Regions from separate parts of the Nonomuraea sp. NPDC049758 genome, predicted to be linked through region 1. Evidence: riboswitches for the same ligand, from Rfam matches in the RefSeq annotation. Region 1 holds a riboswitch; the other holds the start of a gene.

Region 1 (7,185 bases):
GGCCGGCGGCCACCGTGCTCGAACTCGGGCCCGGCCTGGCCGACGTGCCCGGCCTCGTGGTGCTCGGCCACTACGGCTTCGAACGGTGGGAGCACGGACGCGTCTCGGCGCCGCCGCCGCCACCCGGCGTGCCGCGCGTCCGGGCCGAGCTGCCCCTGCTGCTCGACGCGCTCGGCCTGCACGGCGTGGTGATCGAGGACAAGGGCAGGGCGGTGGCCGTGCACACCAGGCGCGCCCCCGACCCCGAGGGCGCGCTCGCCGTGCTGCGCGAGCCGCTGGCCGAGCTGGCCGGGAAACACGGCCTGGTGATCGAGCCGGGACGCATGGTCCTGGAGCTGCGCCCGCCCGGCATGGACAAGGGCCACGCGCTCGGGCTGTTCCTGGCCGAGCGGGACGCCAGGTCCGTCATGTTCGTCGGCGACGACCTCGGCGACCTGGCCGCCTTCGACGCCGTACGCGCCTCGGGGCTGCCCGGCGTGACCGTGTGCAGCGGCTCGGCCGAGGTGACCGCGCTGGCCGAGCGGGCCGACATCGTGGTCGACGGGCCCGACGGCGTGGTGGCGCTGCTGCGGGAGCTGACGACGGCCTTCACCCGTCCCTAGAGTCCAGCCGTTCGTGAGCCGGCTCGCGGCCTTGCGCCGTCTGGGCCGGCTCGCGGCTTTCAGCCGTTCGTGATTGGGCTGCAAGTGGCGGGTCCTACGTTGGTGCGCATGTCACGACGATCTCTCGCCGCCGCCTCGGCCGCGGCTCTGGCCACCCTGGCGGCCGTGCTCGCCGTCCCCTGTGCCGCCTCCGCCGCCCCCGCCCAGCAGCTCAAGCTGCGCGGCGGCCTGACGCTCTACATCCCGATCGAGTGGGTGGTCCACCGCAAGGGCGGCGACGTCGTCCAGGTGGTCACCGGCCGGTGCGCCAAGCCGCAGGGCTGGGGCTCGCCCGAGTGCGACGCGTTCTACGTCCTCGGTCCCGCCGCGATCAAGCGGGGCGCCGAGGGGTTCGGGCCCTACACGGGCAAGGACCCGTACTATCCGGCCAGCGACGTTCAGCCCTGCCCGATCAACCGCAAGTGGGGCGAGGTCGTCGGCCCCAAGGTCACCAGGGGCTACCGGCAGATGGGGGCCGGGCACAAGGCCGCCTACAACGCCTGGCAGGCCACGTGCGTCAGCTACTCGGGCGGCGGCGTCAAGGCCCGCTTCACGCAGCGCGAGTGGTACCTGCCGAAGAGCCAGATTCTCGTCGTCGACCAGTGGAACACCCCCGGCCTGGCCGACACGCTCAAGTACGCCGACTGGAGATGAGCACCCCGGCGACCGCCAGGCCGATGACCACGGGCACCAGCAGGAACGCGTTCCCGGTGCCGTAGCCGTCGGCCAGCGCGCCGAGCAGCAGCGGGCCGATCGCCATGGCGGCGCCCGCCCACACAGGCGAGGCGGCCGCCGCCCGGTCCGCCCGGTCGCCGGAGGCGGCGATCAGCGTGCTCAGCGCGAGCGGGAACTGCAGCGACGCGCCCAGCCCGCTCAGCGCCAGCCCCGCGTACGACAGGATCGGCGCGGTGCTCGCCCAGAACAGCACCCAGCCGAGGGCCATCAGCCCCAGGGCGCCGGCCAGCAGCGGCGTGGCCGGCAGCCGCAGCGCGAGCTGCGCGCCGGCGAACCTGCCCGCCGCCATGCCGCAGACGAACGCCGTCAGCCCGGTCGCCGCGACGGCCGCCGGCACGCCCGTCCTGAGGGCGAACAGGTCGGCGGCCCACAGGTTGAACGTGAACTCCAGCGCCACGCAGCAGAACAGCACGCCCCCGGCCAGATGGAAGCGCCACCCGCCGCCCTCCCGCGCCGGGACGGCCGCCCCGGCGGCCGCGTCGCCCCGCCCTCCGCCGGCCCGCCGGGGCGCGGGCCAGGAACGGCCCAGCGACAGCGCGAGCAGGGCGCTGACGGCCGGGGTGACCAGCAGGGCGGCCCGCCAGCCGAGCGCGCTCTGCGCCACCTGGCTGAGCACGAACGTCGCCACCATCCCCACCAGCACGCCCACGGCGTTGGCCTCGCTGAGCGCGGCTGGCCCCGCGGGCCCGTGGTGGTCGCTGAGCTCGGCCATCGCCGCGTAGAGCATGACCGAGCCGAAACCGCCGGCCACGCCGTAGCCGAGCAGCGTCAGGGGCAGCGCCGAGCCGGCCATGACCAGCAGCACGCCGGCGTTCATCCCGGCCAGGCCGAACCAGCACGTCGAGCGTCGGCCGAGCAGCCTGGTGAGCGGGGGCAGCGCGAGCCCGGCGCCGATCGTCCCGACCGCCATCGCGGTGCCGTGCAGCCCGGCGACGGTGGCCGTGGTGCGCTGGTCGGCGCGCAGGAGCGGGAGGGCGGCGCTCAGGCCGTACACGAACGTGGCGAACGTGCCGAGCAGGAAGTAGATGAGCCAGGTCGGACGGTCCCGGACGAGTCTGATGGGCACTGAGACCGTCGACACCCGGCAGCCTCCGTCATTGGCAGTGAACCCGACTTCTCATGTTAAAGCAGGGCGTCGAGTTGGGATTCCAGCCACTTGTGCGGCGGCAGCGCGGTGGCCGCCTCGCGCAGCCGGTCGCGGCGCCGCCGGCGTTCGTCCTCGGGCATCACCAGCGCCTCGTGCAGCGCGTCCGCCGTGCCGCTCACGTCGTAGGGGTTGACCACCAGCGCGTACGGGCCCAGCTCGGCGGCCGCCCCCGCCTCGCGCGAGAGCACCAGGGCGCAGCGCGGCGACAGGACCGGCCCCTCCTTGGCGACCAGGTTCATGCCGTCGCGGATGGGGTTGACCAGCAGCACGTCCGCCAGCCGGTAGGCGGCCAGCGAGCGCGGGTAGTCGTCGTTGACGTTGAGGATGACCGGGTCCCAGTCCTCGGTGGCGTACTCGTCCTCGATCTCGCGCGCGCAGCGCTGCACCGACGCGGTGTACTCGCGGTATTCGGGCAGGTCGTGCCGGCTGGGGTAGGCGAAGGCCAGGTGGACCACCTTGCCGTGCCACTCCGGATGGGCGGCCAGGAACTCCCGGTAGGCCAGCAGCCCGCGCACGATGTTCTTGGACAGCTCGGTGCGGTCGATGCGGACGATCAGCCGGCGTCCGGCCACCTGCTCGGCCAGCGCGGCCATGTGCGACTCGACGTCGGGCTCGCAGGCCCGCGCCCACAGCGCCGCGCCGTCCACGCCCAGGCTGTGCACGCCGACGCGGGTCGTCCGGCCCTCGTGGGTGACCGTGCCGGCCGCGCGGTCCACCCGCCCGCCCAGCAGCGCCTCGCAGCAGTCCATGAACGCCGCCGCCCACCGGGCGGTGAGGAAGCCCGCGTGGTCGGCCCCCAGGATGCCGTCGAGCACCTCCCTGGTCACCGCGTCGGGCAGCAGGGAGAAGTACTCGGGAGGCGCCCACGGCGTGTGGCTGAAGTGGGCGATGCGCAGGTCGGGCCGCTCGGCGCGGAGCATCGCCGGGGTGAGCGTCAGGTGGTAGTCCTGGACCATCACGCGCGCGCCGTGCCCGGCCTCCTCGGCCAGCGCCAGCGCGAACGCGCCGTTGTAGTCGCGGTAGGACTCCCACTCGCGCCGGAACTTGGTGCCGAAACTGGGGGAGTTGGGGATGTCGTACAGCAGGTGGTTGACGAACCACAGGGTCGAGTTGGCCACGGCGTTGTAGGCGCGGTGGAAGGTGGCCGCGGGGATGTCGAGCATCCGCAGGGCGCCCGTGTCGTAGCCGCCGCGGTCGAGCCGGCCACCCGGGGCCAGGCGCACGGCGCTGCGGTCGCCGTCGGACAGCGCGGCGCACACCCACAGCACGCCGTGCTCCTTGGCCACCCCCGACAGGCCCGAGACGAGGCCGCCACCACCGCGTTTCATGGTCAGCTCACCGTCGTCGTCGACGGTGAAGGAGACCGGCCCGCGGTTGGACGCCACGAGAACGCTGTTCATTTGGGCTCCCTTCGCCCATAGGATCCCAGCTATGGCGCTAGATGAGCTAACCGAGGAACTCGCCCGCTCGGCCGCGGCCGGAGACCATCGCGCGCTCGGCGAGCTCCTGGCCAGGATCGAGCCTGACGTGATGCGCCACTGCGCCCGGATCCTGCCCTATCACCAGGACGCGGAAGAAGCCTCGCAGGACACTCTGCTGGCCGTGGCGCGCAACATCGGCCGGTTCGAGGGGCGGGCCAGGTTCAGCACCTGGCTGCACATCGTGACCGCCAACTGCGCGCGCACCACGTACCGCTCGCTGAAGCGCAGGGCCGCCGAGCAGACGTCGGAGGAGCTGCCGATGCAGAAGCCGGACGCGCGACGGGTCAGCGTGATCGCCGGTTCGCGGCTCGACCTGCTCGACGCGATGGAGGCGCTGGAGGCCGACAAGCCCGACCTGGCCCAGGCGCTGGTGCTGCGCGACATCGTCCAGCTCGACTACAACGAGGTGGCCGAGCAGCTCAACATCCCGCTCGGCACCGCCAAGTCCCGCATCCACCAGGCCCGCAAGTACGTGCAGGGAGTCCTCGGGGAGGACTATCGGTGAGACGCGTTCGCTCACATGGTGAGACGGGTGGTCGTTTCCGCCACTTGAGAAGGTAGAGTCCTTTTCGACAACTGAATATTGCTCATCCAGAGGGGTGGAGGGACCGGCCCTGCGAAGCCCCGGCAACCCTCCCGGCTTGTGCTCGCGACCTGGCGAGGCCGACCGGGACAAGGTGCCAATTCCGGTTCGCGGTCAAGGTGGCCGCGGGCGAAGATGAGGGAAGGCCTCGCTTCATGTCGCTCGACTTTGGTCCTGCCGTCGCTCTGTCTTGCCGCGAGTGCGGCACGCGCTACCCCCTGGGTCCCAGCTTCGCCTGCCTGGAGTGTTTCGGGCCGCTCGAAGCGGCCTACTCCTTCGGCCAGGTGACCCGCGCGGACATCGAGTCCGGCCCCGCCAACATCTGGCGCTACCGCTCCCTGCTCCCGGTCCCCGCCGACGTGGCGAGCAAGCCCAACATGAACCCGGGCTGGACGAAGCTGGTCAAGGCCGGCAACCTCGGCAAGGCGCTCGGCATCCGTTCCCTGCACGTGAAGGACGACTCGGGCAACCCCACCCACTCCTTCAAGGACCGGGTGGTCGCCATCGCCGTCGAGGCGGCCAGGAACTTCGGTTTCCACACGCTCTCCTGCTCCTCCACGGGCAACCTCGCCGGCGCGGTCACCGCCGCCGCCGCGCGGGCCGGCCTCGACGCGTGCGTGTTCATCCCCGCCGACCTCGAAGCGGCCAAGATCGCCATGGCCCGGGTGTTCGGCGGCCGGCTGATCGGCATCGACGGCACGTACGACGAGGTCAACCGGTTCTGTTCGGAGCTGATCGGCGACCCGCTGGGCGAGCGGTGGGGGTTCGTCAACGTCAACCTGCGGCCCTACTACGCCGAGGGGTCCAAGACGCTCGCGTACGAGATCGCCGAGCAGCTCGGCTGGCGGCTGCCCGAGCAGATCGTCATCCCCATCGCCTCCGGCTCCCAGCTCACGAAGATCGACAAGGGCTTCAAGGAGCTGATCGCGCTCGGGCTGGTCGAGGACACCCCCTACAAGGTGTTCGGGGCCCAGGCGGCCGGGTGCTCGCCGGTCTCGACGGCGTACAAGGCGGGGCACGACGTCGTCCAGCCGGTCAAGCCGGACACGATCGCCAAGTCGCTGGCCATCGGCAACCCCGCAGACGGGCCGTACGTGCTGGACATCGCCCGGCGCACGGGCGGAGGCGTCGAGGACGTCACCGACCCCGAGATCGTCGCCGCCATCAAGCTCCTGGCCTCCACCGAGGGCATCTTCGCCGAGACCGCGGGCGGCGTCACGGTGGGCGTGCTGAAGAAGCTCGTCGAGACGGGCAGGCTCGACCCCGAGGCCGAGACGGTGGTCCTGAACACCGGCGACGGCCTCAAGACGCTCGACGCGATCAGCGACGACGCGCGGCCCACCGCCGTGATCCGGCCCTCTCTCGACGCGTTCCGCGCGACTGTCTGACAATCCAGGAAAGGCAACAAAAACCATGAGCGTTTCTGTGCGGATTCCCACCATTCTGCGCACTTACACCGGGGGTAACGCCGAGGTGAGTGGCGAAGGGGCGACTCTTCGTGACGTTCTCGCCAAGCTTGACTCCGACTACCCGGGGATCGGCGCGAGAATTCTGGATGAATCGGGCAAGATTCGTCGTTTTGTCAACGTATACGTTGGTGATGAGGATGTCCGTTTCGCCGAGGGCCTGGACACTCCCGCCCCTGAAGGCACTCAGATCTCCATCATCCCCGCCGTCGCGGGCGGCTGACCGCCGGACCACCGACTCTTGAAGGCGCCCCTTGTGGGCGCCTTCTTGTTTTAGAACCAAATTCAACCTCGAACGACTCAGCCTTCGATGAAATTAGCGTTTTGTCGGTTGACTCTGTTGCCAAACCCCGTGCCACAGGTATGGTCGAGGGCGATCGTCTGGCTGATTTTCCCAAAAGTCATGCGATTACGGGTCTCGCGAAGGAATGGGCGAGATCTGCGAGCCCAGTAAGAGGAGTCGGAAGTGGCGCAGGGCACCGTCAAGTGGTTCAACGCGGACAAGGGCTACGGCTTCATCGCGGTAGACGGTGGTAAGGATGTATTCGTCCATTACTCAGCGATCATGATGGACGGGTACCGCTCTCTCGAACAGGGACAGCGTGTCGAGTTCGAGATCACGCAGGGCCAGAAGGGGCCGCAGGCGGAGTCCGTCCGCACGGTCTGATTCACCCTCGCTGGTATGCACCAAGGCGGGACGTGCGGCAGCGCAGTCCGTACGGGCTCGCCACTGTTTCCTCCGTCGGCTTCGCACGGCGGGCCGCGCCTCAGGGGCGGCTCGCCGTGCGAACCGGCGCACCCGATGACCTGCCCGATGAGCTGGGGTGGGGTGCCCGTGGCTTGCACTCGGCAGGGTAGAGTGCTAAACAGTTCGTTGGCACTCTGTGTGGCAGAGTGCCAACAACTCGGATCGAGACGATGGGGTCTGCCGAACGGAGATGCAGGCCTATGCCGTCGCGGGCGTCGGCTCGGTCCAGGACACGCCACCCTGCATCTGGGAGGTCTAGCCTTATGGCAGCCAAGATGATCGCGTTTGACGAGGACGCCCGGCGCGGTCTCGAGCGCGGTATGAACCAGCTCGCCGACGCCGTCAAGGTGACCTTGGGCCCCAAGGGGCGCAACGTCGTGCTGG
Region 2 (7,185 bases), on a different contig from region 1:
ATGTGGCTCACCTGGCGCGCCGCGACCGAGCGCGCGCTCTACGGCGAGGAGGGTTTCTACCTCCGCGAACGCCCCTCGGGCCACTTCCGCACCTCGGTCGGGGCCTCGGCGGTGTTCGCGGAGGCGGTCCTGACCCTGCTGGCGGAGGTCGACTGCGACCTCGGCTCCCCCGAGTGGCTCGACCTGGTCGACATCGGCTCCGGCGAGGGCGTGCTGGTCCGCCGCGTCCTCGACCTGGCCGAGCCCGCTCTGCGCGACCGGCTCCGGGTCACGTGCGTCGACCTGTCACCCCGGCCGCCGGGCCTGCCCGACGAGGTCGAGTGGCGCCGCTGCCTGCCGTCCAGCATCACCGGCCTGGCCGTCGCCAACGAGTGGCTCGACAACATCCCGCTCGACGTGGCCGAGCAGACCTCCGGCGGCCCGCGTCTGGTCATGGTCAACACCCGCACCGGGGAGGAGCGCCTCGGCGGCCCGCTGCGGCCCGCCGATCGGGAGTGGCTCGACCGCTGGTGGCCGCTGCCGCACGTGGGCACCCGCGCCGAGATCGGCCGTCCCCGTGACGACGCCTGGGCCTCCGTTCTGGTACGCCTCGCCCGCGGCCGGGCGATAGCCGTGGATTATGCACACCCTGTGGATAACCGACCGCTCTGTGGCACGCTGACCGGTTACCGCGACGGCGCCGTCGTGGCCCCCGTCCCCGACGGGACCTGCGACATCACCGCCCACGTCGCGCTCGACGCGTGCGCCGAGGCCGGGCGGCGGGCCGGCGCGATATCCACAACCTTGTCCACACAGCGCGACATGTTGCGGGCGCTGGGCCTCACCGGCGCCCGGCCGCCGGTCGACCTCGCCCGCACCGATCCGCGCGGCTACGTGCGCGCGTTGTCGCGGGCGTCGGAGGAGGGCGAGCTGATCGATCCGGCCGGGCTCGGCGGGTTCGGCTGGCTCAGCCAGAGCCGGTGACGTCGAGGTCGAGCGAGCGCAGGCCGCGGATGACGAAGCCCGGCTTGTAGACCGGCTCCGCGCGCAGCTCGATCGTCCCGACCCGGTCCAGCAGGGCCGTGAACGACTCCGTCAGCTCGATCCTGGCCAGCGGCGCGCCCAGGCAGAAGTGGATGCCGGCGCCGAAGGAGATGTGCGGGTTGTCCGGACGGCCCAGGTCGAGCCGGTCCGGGTCCTCGAACACCTCGGGGTCCCTGTTGGCCGAGCCGAACAGGCAGGCGACCTCCGAGCCGCGCGGGATCCGCACGCCGTGCACCTCGATGTCCTCCAGCACCCAGCGCTCGAAGAGCTGCAGCGGGGTGTCGTAGCGCAGCAGCTCCTCGATGGCGGTCGGCAGCAGCGAACGGTCGGCGCGCAGCCGGGCCAGCTCGCCGGGGTTCTTCAGCAGGGCTCGCCAGCCGTTGCCGGTGACGTTGACCGTGGCCTCGTGGCCCGCGTTGAGCAGCAGCACGCAGGTGCCGGCCAGCTCGTCGAGGGTCAGCTCGGGGATCGCGGCCAGGGCGCTGACCAGGTCCTCGCCGGGGTTGGCCAGCCGGTCGCGGGCCAGGTCCTTGAGGTAGGACTCGAACTCCTCGGCCGCGCGCACCGCCTGGTGCTGGGTCTCCAGGCTGGGGTTGAGCTCGTACATGCCGCACATGTCGGCCGACCACGGGCGCAGCAGGTGGCGGTCCTGCTCGGGGACGCCGAGCATCTCGGCGATGACGGTGACCGGCAGCGGCTCGGCGACCTCGGCGATCAGGTCGCCGCCGCCCTTCTCGACGTAGGCGTCGATCAGGCTCTCGGCGATGGCCCGGACGCGCGGGCGCAGCGACTCGACCATGCGCGGCGTGAACGCCTTGGACACCAGCCGGCGCAGCCTCGTGTGGTCCGGCGGCTCGACCTCCAGCATGCCGTTCCTGCTGACCCGCCAGAAGGCTTCCTGGAACTCCGGCGCGGGCTGCCGGCCGAACTCCTCGTGCGTGGCGACGTGCGTGTAGTCGCGGCCCAGCCGCCGGTCTCTGAGCAGCGCGTTCACGTCCGCGTGCCGGGAGATCAGCCACTGGTTGGACGGCTCGAAGTAGCGGACGGGCGCCTCGCGCCTCAGCTCGTCGTACGCCGGATAGGGGTCGACGACGAAATCCGGATTCCAAGGATCAAAGCGCACCATTTCATCTTATGAGACGGGTTGACCTGCTGAGCTTGCGAATCATGCCCGGGTGTCGGTTATAGTGCCGTCGTAGGTCATGAGTGCCAGCGACAAGCCCCGGCTAGCTGGCCGGCAACCCTCGCGTCCGCGGCGGGGTGCCCCGGGTGAAGACCTGGTCCGTCACGAGGTGTGGCGGGCAAGCGCGGGCTCCGTGGCTGCTTCCAGGGGTCCGACCGACCCGTGAGGAGCTGTGCCGTGTCCACGCTGACGATCTTCAACTCCGTTCCCGCCCAGGCCGCCGCCGAGGCCCACGCCCCTGCCGCCGCCTCCGGACGGTCGATCCCCGCCGTGCTCGGCGCCGACCTCGAAGTGCCGGTCAAGGGCGGCCGGCTGGTGAGCTACGCCAACCTCGACTACGCCGCCAGCGCCCCCTGTCTTGAGCCGGTCAGCGCCGCCGTCGCCGCCGCGCTCCCGGCCTACTCCAGCGTCCACCGCGGCGCGGGCTACGCCTCCCAGCTCACCACCGCCCGGTACGAGCAGGCCCGCCACACGGTCCGGGCCTTCGTCGGCGCCCGCCCGGACGACGCCGTCATCTTCACCCGCAACACCACCGACGCCACCAACCTGCTGGCCGGCTGCCTGCCCGAGGGCACGACCGTCGTCGTCTTCGACTCCGAGCACCACGCCTCGCTGCTGCCCTGGGAGCGGTCCGTGCGCCTGGCGCCGCCCGCCTTCCCCGGCGAGGCCGTCCGCGCCGCCGACGAGGCGCTGGCCGGGATCGAGGGGCCCAAGCTGCTCGTGGTCACCGCCGCCTCCAACGTCACCGGCGAGCTGTGGCCCATCGCCGCCCTCGCCCACATCGCCCACCGGCACGGCGCCCGGATCCTGGTGGACGCGGCCCAGCTCGTCCCGCACCGCAGGCTCAACCTGACCGCGCTCGACCTGGACTACGTGGCCTTCTCCGGCCACAAGCTGTACGCGCCCTTCGGCGCCGGCGTGCTGGTCGGACGCCGTGACTGGCTGGCGGCGGGCGAGCCGTACCTGAAGGGCGGCGGCGCGGTGCGCTCGGTGGGCGAGACCACCGAGTGGCACGACGACCCCGAGCCGCGCCACGAGGCCGGCACCCCCAACGTGCTCGGCGCCATCGCCCTGGCCGCCGCCTGCGACGCGCTCACCGCCACGGGGTGGACGGAGCTGGTGCGCGAGGAGGAGCGCCTGATCGCCCGGCTGCGTACCGGCCTGGCCTCGATCGACGGGGTGCGCGAGCTGTCGTTGTGGGGCGAGGACCACCCGCGGGTGGGGATCGTGTCGTTCGTCGTGGACGGCTACTCGGCCCGCGAGGTGGCCGAGGCGCTGTCCGGCGAGTACGGCATCGGCGTGCGGGACGGGAAGTTCTGCGCGCACCCGTTCGTCCGGCACCTGCTCGGCACCTCGGACGGCGGCTGCGAGGACGGCACCGCCTCGGCGGTCCGCGCCTCCATCGGCATCGGCAGCACGCAGGAGCACGTCGACCGCCTGGTCGAGGCCCTGCGCGACCTGGTCAGCCGCTGACGCTCAGCGGTTGGGCGGCTTCTGCTGGTGCGGCTCGTCGGACACCAGGGCGTCGATGTCCCGCATGTCCTCGTCGTTGAGGTGCCCGGGGCGCGGCGCGTTGGGCTGCCGCGGCACGCTGGGCTGCTCGGCCTCGCCCTCGGGCCGGGCCGGCGTCGTCGGGCCGCCCTCGGGCCCGACCTGCGTGGCGGGCCCTTCGGTGACGACCGTCGTCGGCTCGGTGCGGCGGGCCGGCCGGTGCGCGGCGAGGTCGTCCTCGGCGATCTGGCGTTCCCTGCGACGGCGGTACGTCGAGTGGAAGATGCCGTCGAGCCCGATACGGCCGCCGCCAAGCGCGGCGAGCATCAAGGCCAGCGCACCCAGCGCGCCCGGCAGTTCCCATCCCCCGCCTTGCGACAACACCCCGTGGCCCGCGTGCACGAAGACGATCGCGCCGATCATGTCGATGAGCAGCAGCAACGCCACCGGCCGGACCAGCAGGCCGAGGATCAGCAGGGCGCCGCCGACCAGTTCGACGATGGCGGCGAATCCGGCCGACAATTCGGGCATGGGCACGCCCATCTCCCGGAACTGCCCCGCCGCGGCACCGAGCCCGCCCTGCCACTTCTGCCAGCCGTGCGCCACGAAGATCACCCCGAGTACCACCCGGGAGATCAGGGCCGCCACATCAAACAGGACTCTCTTCACAGTGCTTTCTCCCCCCGTTCCCGGTATTGATCCCCATGTCTGGCTTCGGGATGCGTTGCCATACGATTCCTTGACCATCCCCCACGCTGGATCACCCCGTGGGACGGTGGCAGCATGGGCCCTATGACGGAACGCGTGGTCGGGATCGGCGCCGGCGCGAAGGAGCTGGCGACCGAGGACATGATCCTCAACATCGGCCCCCAGCATCCCTCCACGCACGGCGTGCTCAGGCTCCGGCTCACCCTCGACGGCGAGCGCATCGAGGCGGCCGAGCCGATCATCGGCTACATGCACAGGGGCGCGGAGAAGCTGTTCGAGGTCCGCGACTACCGCCAGATCATCATGCTCGCCAACCGGCACGACTGGCTGTCGGGGTTCGCCAACGAACTGGGCGTCGTGCTGGCCGCCGAACGGCTGCTCGGCATGGAGACGCCGGTCAGGGCCGTGTGGGCGCGTACACTGCTGGCCGAGCTCAACCGGGTGCTCAACCACCTGATGTTCCTCGGCTCCTACCCCCTCGAACTGGGCGCGATCACCCCCGTCTTCTACGCCTTCAACGAGCGCGAACGCATCCAGGCCGTCATGGAGGAGATCTCCGGCGGGCGCATGCACTACATGTTCAACCGGGTCGGCGGCCTCAAGGAGGACCTGCCGCTCGGCTGGCTCGACCGGGTCGCCGCGGCCGTCGCCGAGACCCGCCGCCGGGTGCCCGACATCGAGGGCCTCATCCTGAACAACGAGATCTTCCTCGCCCGTACCAAGGGCGTCGGCGTGCTGACCCGCGAGCAGATCCTCCAGTACGGCGTCAGCGGCCCCATCGCCCGCGCCTCCGGCGTGGACTTCGACCTGCGGCGCGACGACCCGTACCTGGCCTACGGGGAGCTGCCGGTCACGGTCGTCACCCGGCGCGACGGCGACTGCCATGCCCGGTTCGAGGTGCTGTTCGAGCAGCTCAAGGTCTCCCTCGACCTGGCCGACGCGTGCGTCGCCCGGCTGCGCGAGCTGCCGCCCGGGCCCGTCAACCAGCGCCTGCCGAAGGTGCTCAAGGTGCCCGAGGGCCACACGTACGCGTGGACCGAGAACCCGCTCGGCATCAACGGCTACTACCTGGTCTCCAAGGGCGACAAGACGCCGTGGCGGCTCAAGCTGCGCTCGGCGTCGTTCGGCAACGTCCAGGCGCTGCGCGAGCTGCTGCCCGGAAACCTGGTGGCCGACATGATCGCCATTCTGGGCTCGATGTTCTTCGTCGTGGGTGACATCGACAAGTGAGCACTCCCGAACGCGACAAGTACGTCGACTGGCTGCGCGCCCTCAGCCTCATCGTCGTGGTGGTCTGGCACTGGGCGTTCACGATCCTGGAGTGGAAGCCGAGCGGGCCCGAGCCCACCAGCCCGCTCGGCTTCACCTCCGGGTTGTGGATCCTGACCTGGCTGCTCCAGGTGCTGCCGCTGTTCTTCTACGTCGGCGGCCACGTGCACCTGCTGTCCTGGAACCGGGCCCAGGCGCGCGGCGTCGGCATCGGGGCGTTCGTCTGGCGGCGCATCCGCGCGCTGTCCCTGCCCGCGCTGTTCCTGTGCGGCGTGTGGATCTCCGTCGGGGCGATCGTCACCTGGGCGTTCCACGTGGAGTGGATGTGGCGGGTGGTGCTGCTCGTGCTCAGCCCGCTGTGGTTCCTCGGCGTCTACCTGGTGCTGATCGCGCTGCTGCCGGTGGCCCTGTGGCTGCACCGGCGCTACGACGTGCTGGCCCTCATCTGGCTCGGCGGCTCGGCCCTGGTCGTCGACGTCGTGCGCTTCCGCTACGGCTTCGAGTGGGCCGGCTGGCTCAACATGATCATCGTCTGGGGGCTGGCCCACCAGGCGGGCTTCTTCTACGACCGGATCGTCGTCCTGCCCCGGCGCTACGACGTCGGCATCCTGTGGACCGGCCTGTTCGCGCTGATCGGCCTGGTCTACTCGGGCATCTACCCCGGCTCGATGGTGGGCGTGCCGGGCGACAAGTGGTCGAACATGGCGCCGCCCACGTTCGTCATCGTCGCCCTGCTGATCTTCCAGATCGGCCTGGTGGAAGTGCTGCGCCCGGCCATGGAACGCGTGCTCGAACGCCCCCGCTGGGCCCGTGCCAACTCCTTCATCAACCGCTACGCCCTGCCGCTGTTCCTGTTCCACACGACCGGCATGGCGATCGCCTTAGGGCTGTCGTGGTGGTTGTTCGGCAACCTCGGCACGAAGATCCCGCCCGACCTGAAGTGGTGGCTGGAGCGGCCGATCGCCATCGTCGGGCCGCTGATCTGCACGCTGCCGGTCATCTACCTCTTCGGCCGCCGCCGCTAGTCGGATTTGCGCTCGTCGGAGTCCTTCGGGATCCGGCAGCAGTGTTCCAGGTACAGGGCCGCGCAGACGAGCACCACGCAGGCCACGAACGACCCGGCCGCCACGAAGAACTCCGAGCGCGGCGTCTCCCGGTCGAAGATCTGCAGCGTGTACGCGGCGAACCCGGCGAACATCCCCGCGAACACCGCACCCGCGTACGCCGAGGCCTTGGCCAGCGCCGCCAGCCGGGCCACCGCCAGCGGCTCGACCGGTTTGGTGTCGGGTTTCCTGGCGATCCTGGCCTTGGTCACCCATCCGCTGTAACCCTCGCCGAGAGCGAGCAGCAGCACGGTCGGGATGGCCGTCCAGGGCATGATGGGCAGGTCGGAGTAGAAGTGCCGGACCGCCGCCCAGACGACCAGGGCGACGACGAGCAGGAGAGCGGCCAGCCGGCCGGGATGCGTCGGCTTCAATCGGGCCTCTGCAGCTTCAGGTCGTCACGCAGGC

Evidence for each region. A riboswitch is a leader RNA that binds a small molecule or an ion and turns the genes downstream of it on or off. The one in region 1 is predicted to bind S-adenosylmethionine.
Region 2: another riboswitch for S-adenosylmethionine. It lies ahead of AB0J46_RS17760 (aminotransferase class V-fold PLP-dependent enzyme); the one in region 1 lies ahead of thrC (threonine synthase).

Annotation. Positions count from the first base shown of each region.
Region 1 covers NZ_JBFAMZ010000020.1:165,924-173,108, reverse strand. The annotation lists gene otsB (trehalose-phosphatase) at 1-602, shown strand, start outside; gene AB0J46_RS40075 (hypothetical protein) at 711-1,295, shown strand; gene AB0J46_RS40070 (hypothetical protein) at 1,273-2,457, opposite strand; gene AB0J46_RS40065 (trehalose-6-phosphate synthase) at 2,499-3,923, opposite strand; gene AB0J46_RS40060 (RNA polymerase sigma factor) at 3,955-4,509, shown strand; SAM riboswitch class I at 4,589-4,729, shown strand; gene thrC (threonine synthase) at 4,743-5,975, shown strand; gene AB0J46_RS40050 (MoaD/ThiS family protein) at 6,001-6,276, shown strand; gene AB0J46_RS40045 (cold-shock protein) at 6,520-6,720, shown strand; gene groL (chaperonin GroEL) at 7,065-7,185, shown strand, end outside.
Region 2 covers NZ_JBFAMZ010000006.1:177,328-184,512, forward strand. The annotation lists gene AB0J46_RS17750 (SAM-dependent methyltransferase) at 1-963, shown strand; gene AB0J46_RS17755 (cytochrome P450) at 947-2,146, opposite strand; SAM riboswitch class IV at 2,222-2,337, shown strand; gene AB0J46_RS17760 (aminotransferase class V-fold PLP-dependent enzyme) at 2,384-3,679, shown strand; gene AB0J46_RS17765 (DoxX family protein) at 3,683-4,366, opposite strand; gene AB0J46_RS17770 (NADH-quinone oxidoreductase subunit D) at 4,490-5,635, shown strand; gene AB0J46_RS17775 (acyltransferase) at 5,632-6,699, shown strand; gene AB0J46_RS17780 (DUF3180 domain-containing protein) at 6,696-7,151, opposite strand; gene folK (2-amino-4-hydroxy-6-hydroxymethyldihydropteridine diphosphokinase) at 7,148-7,185, opposite strand, start outside.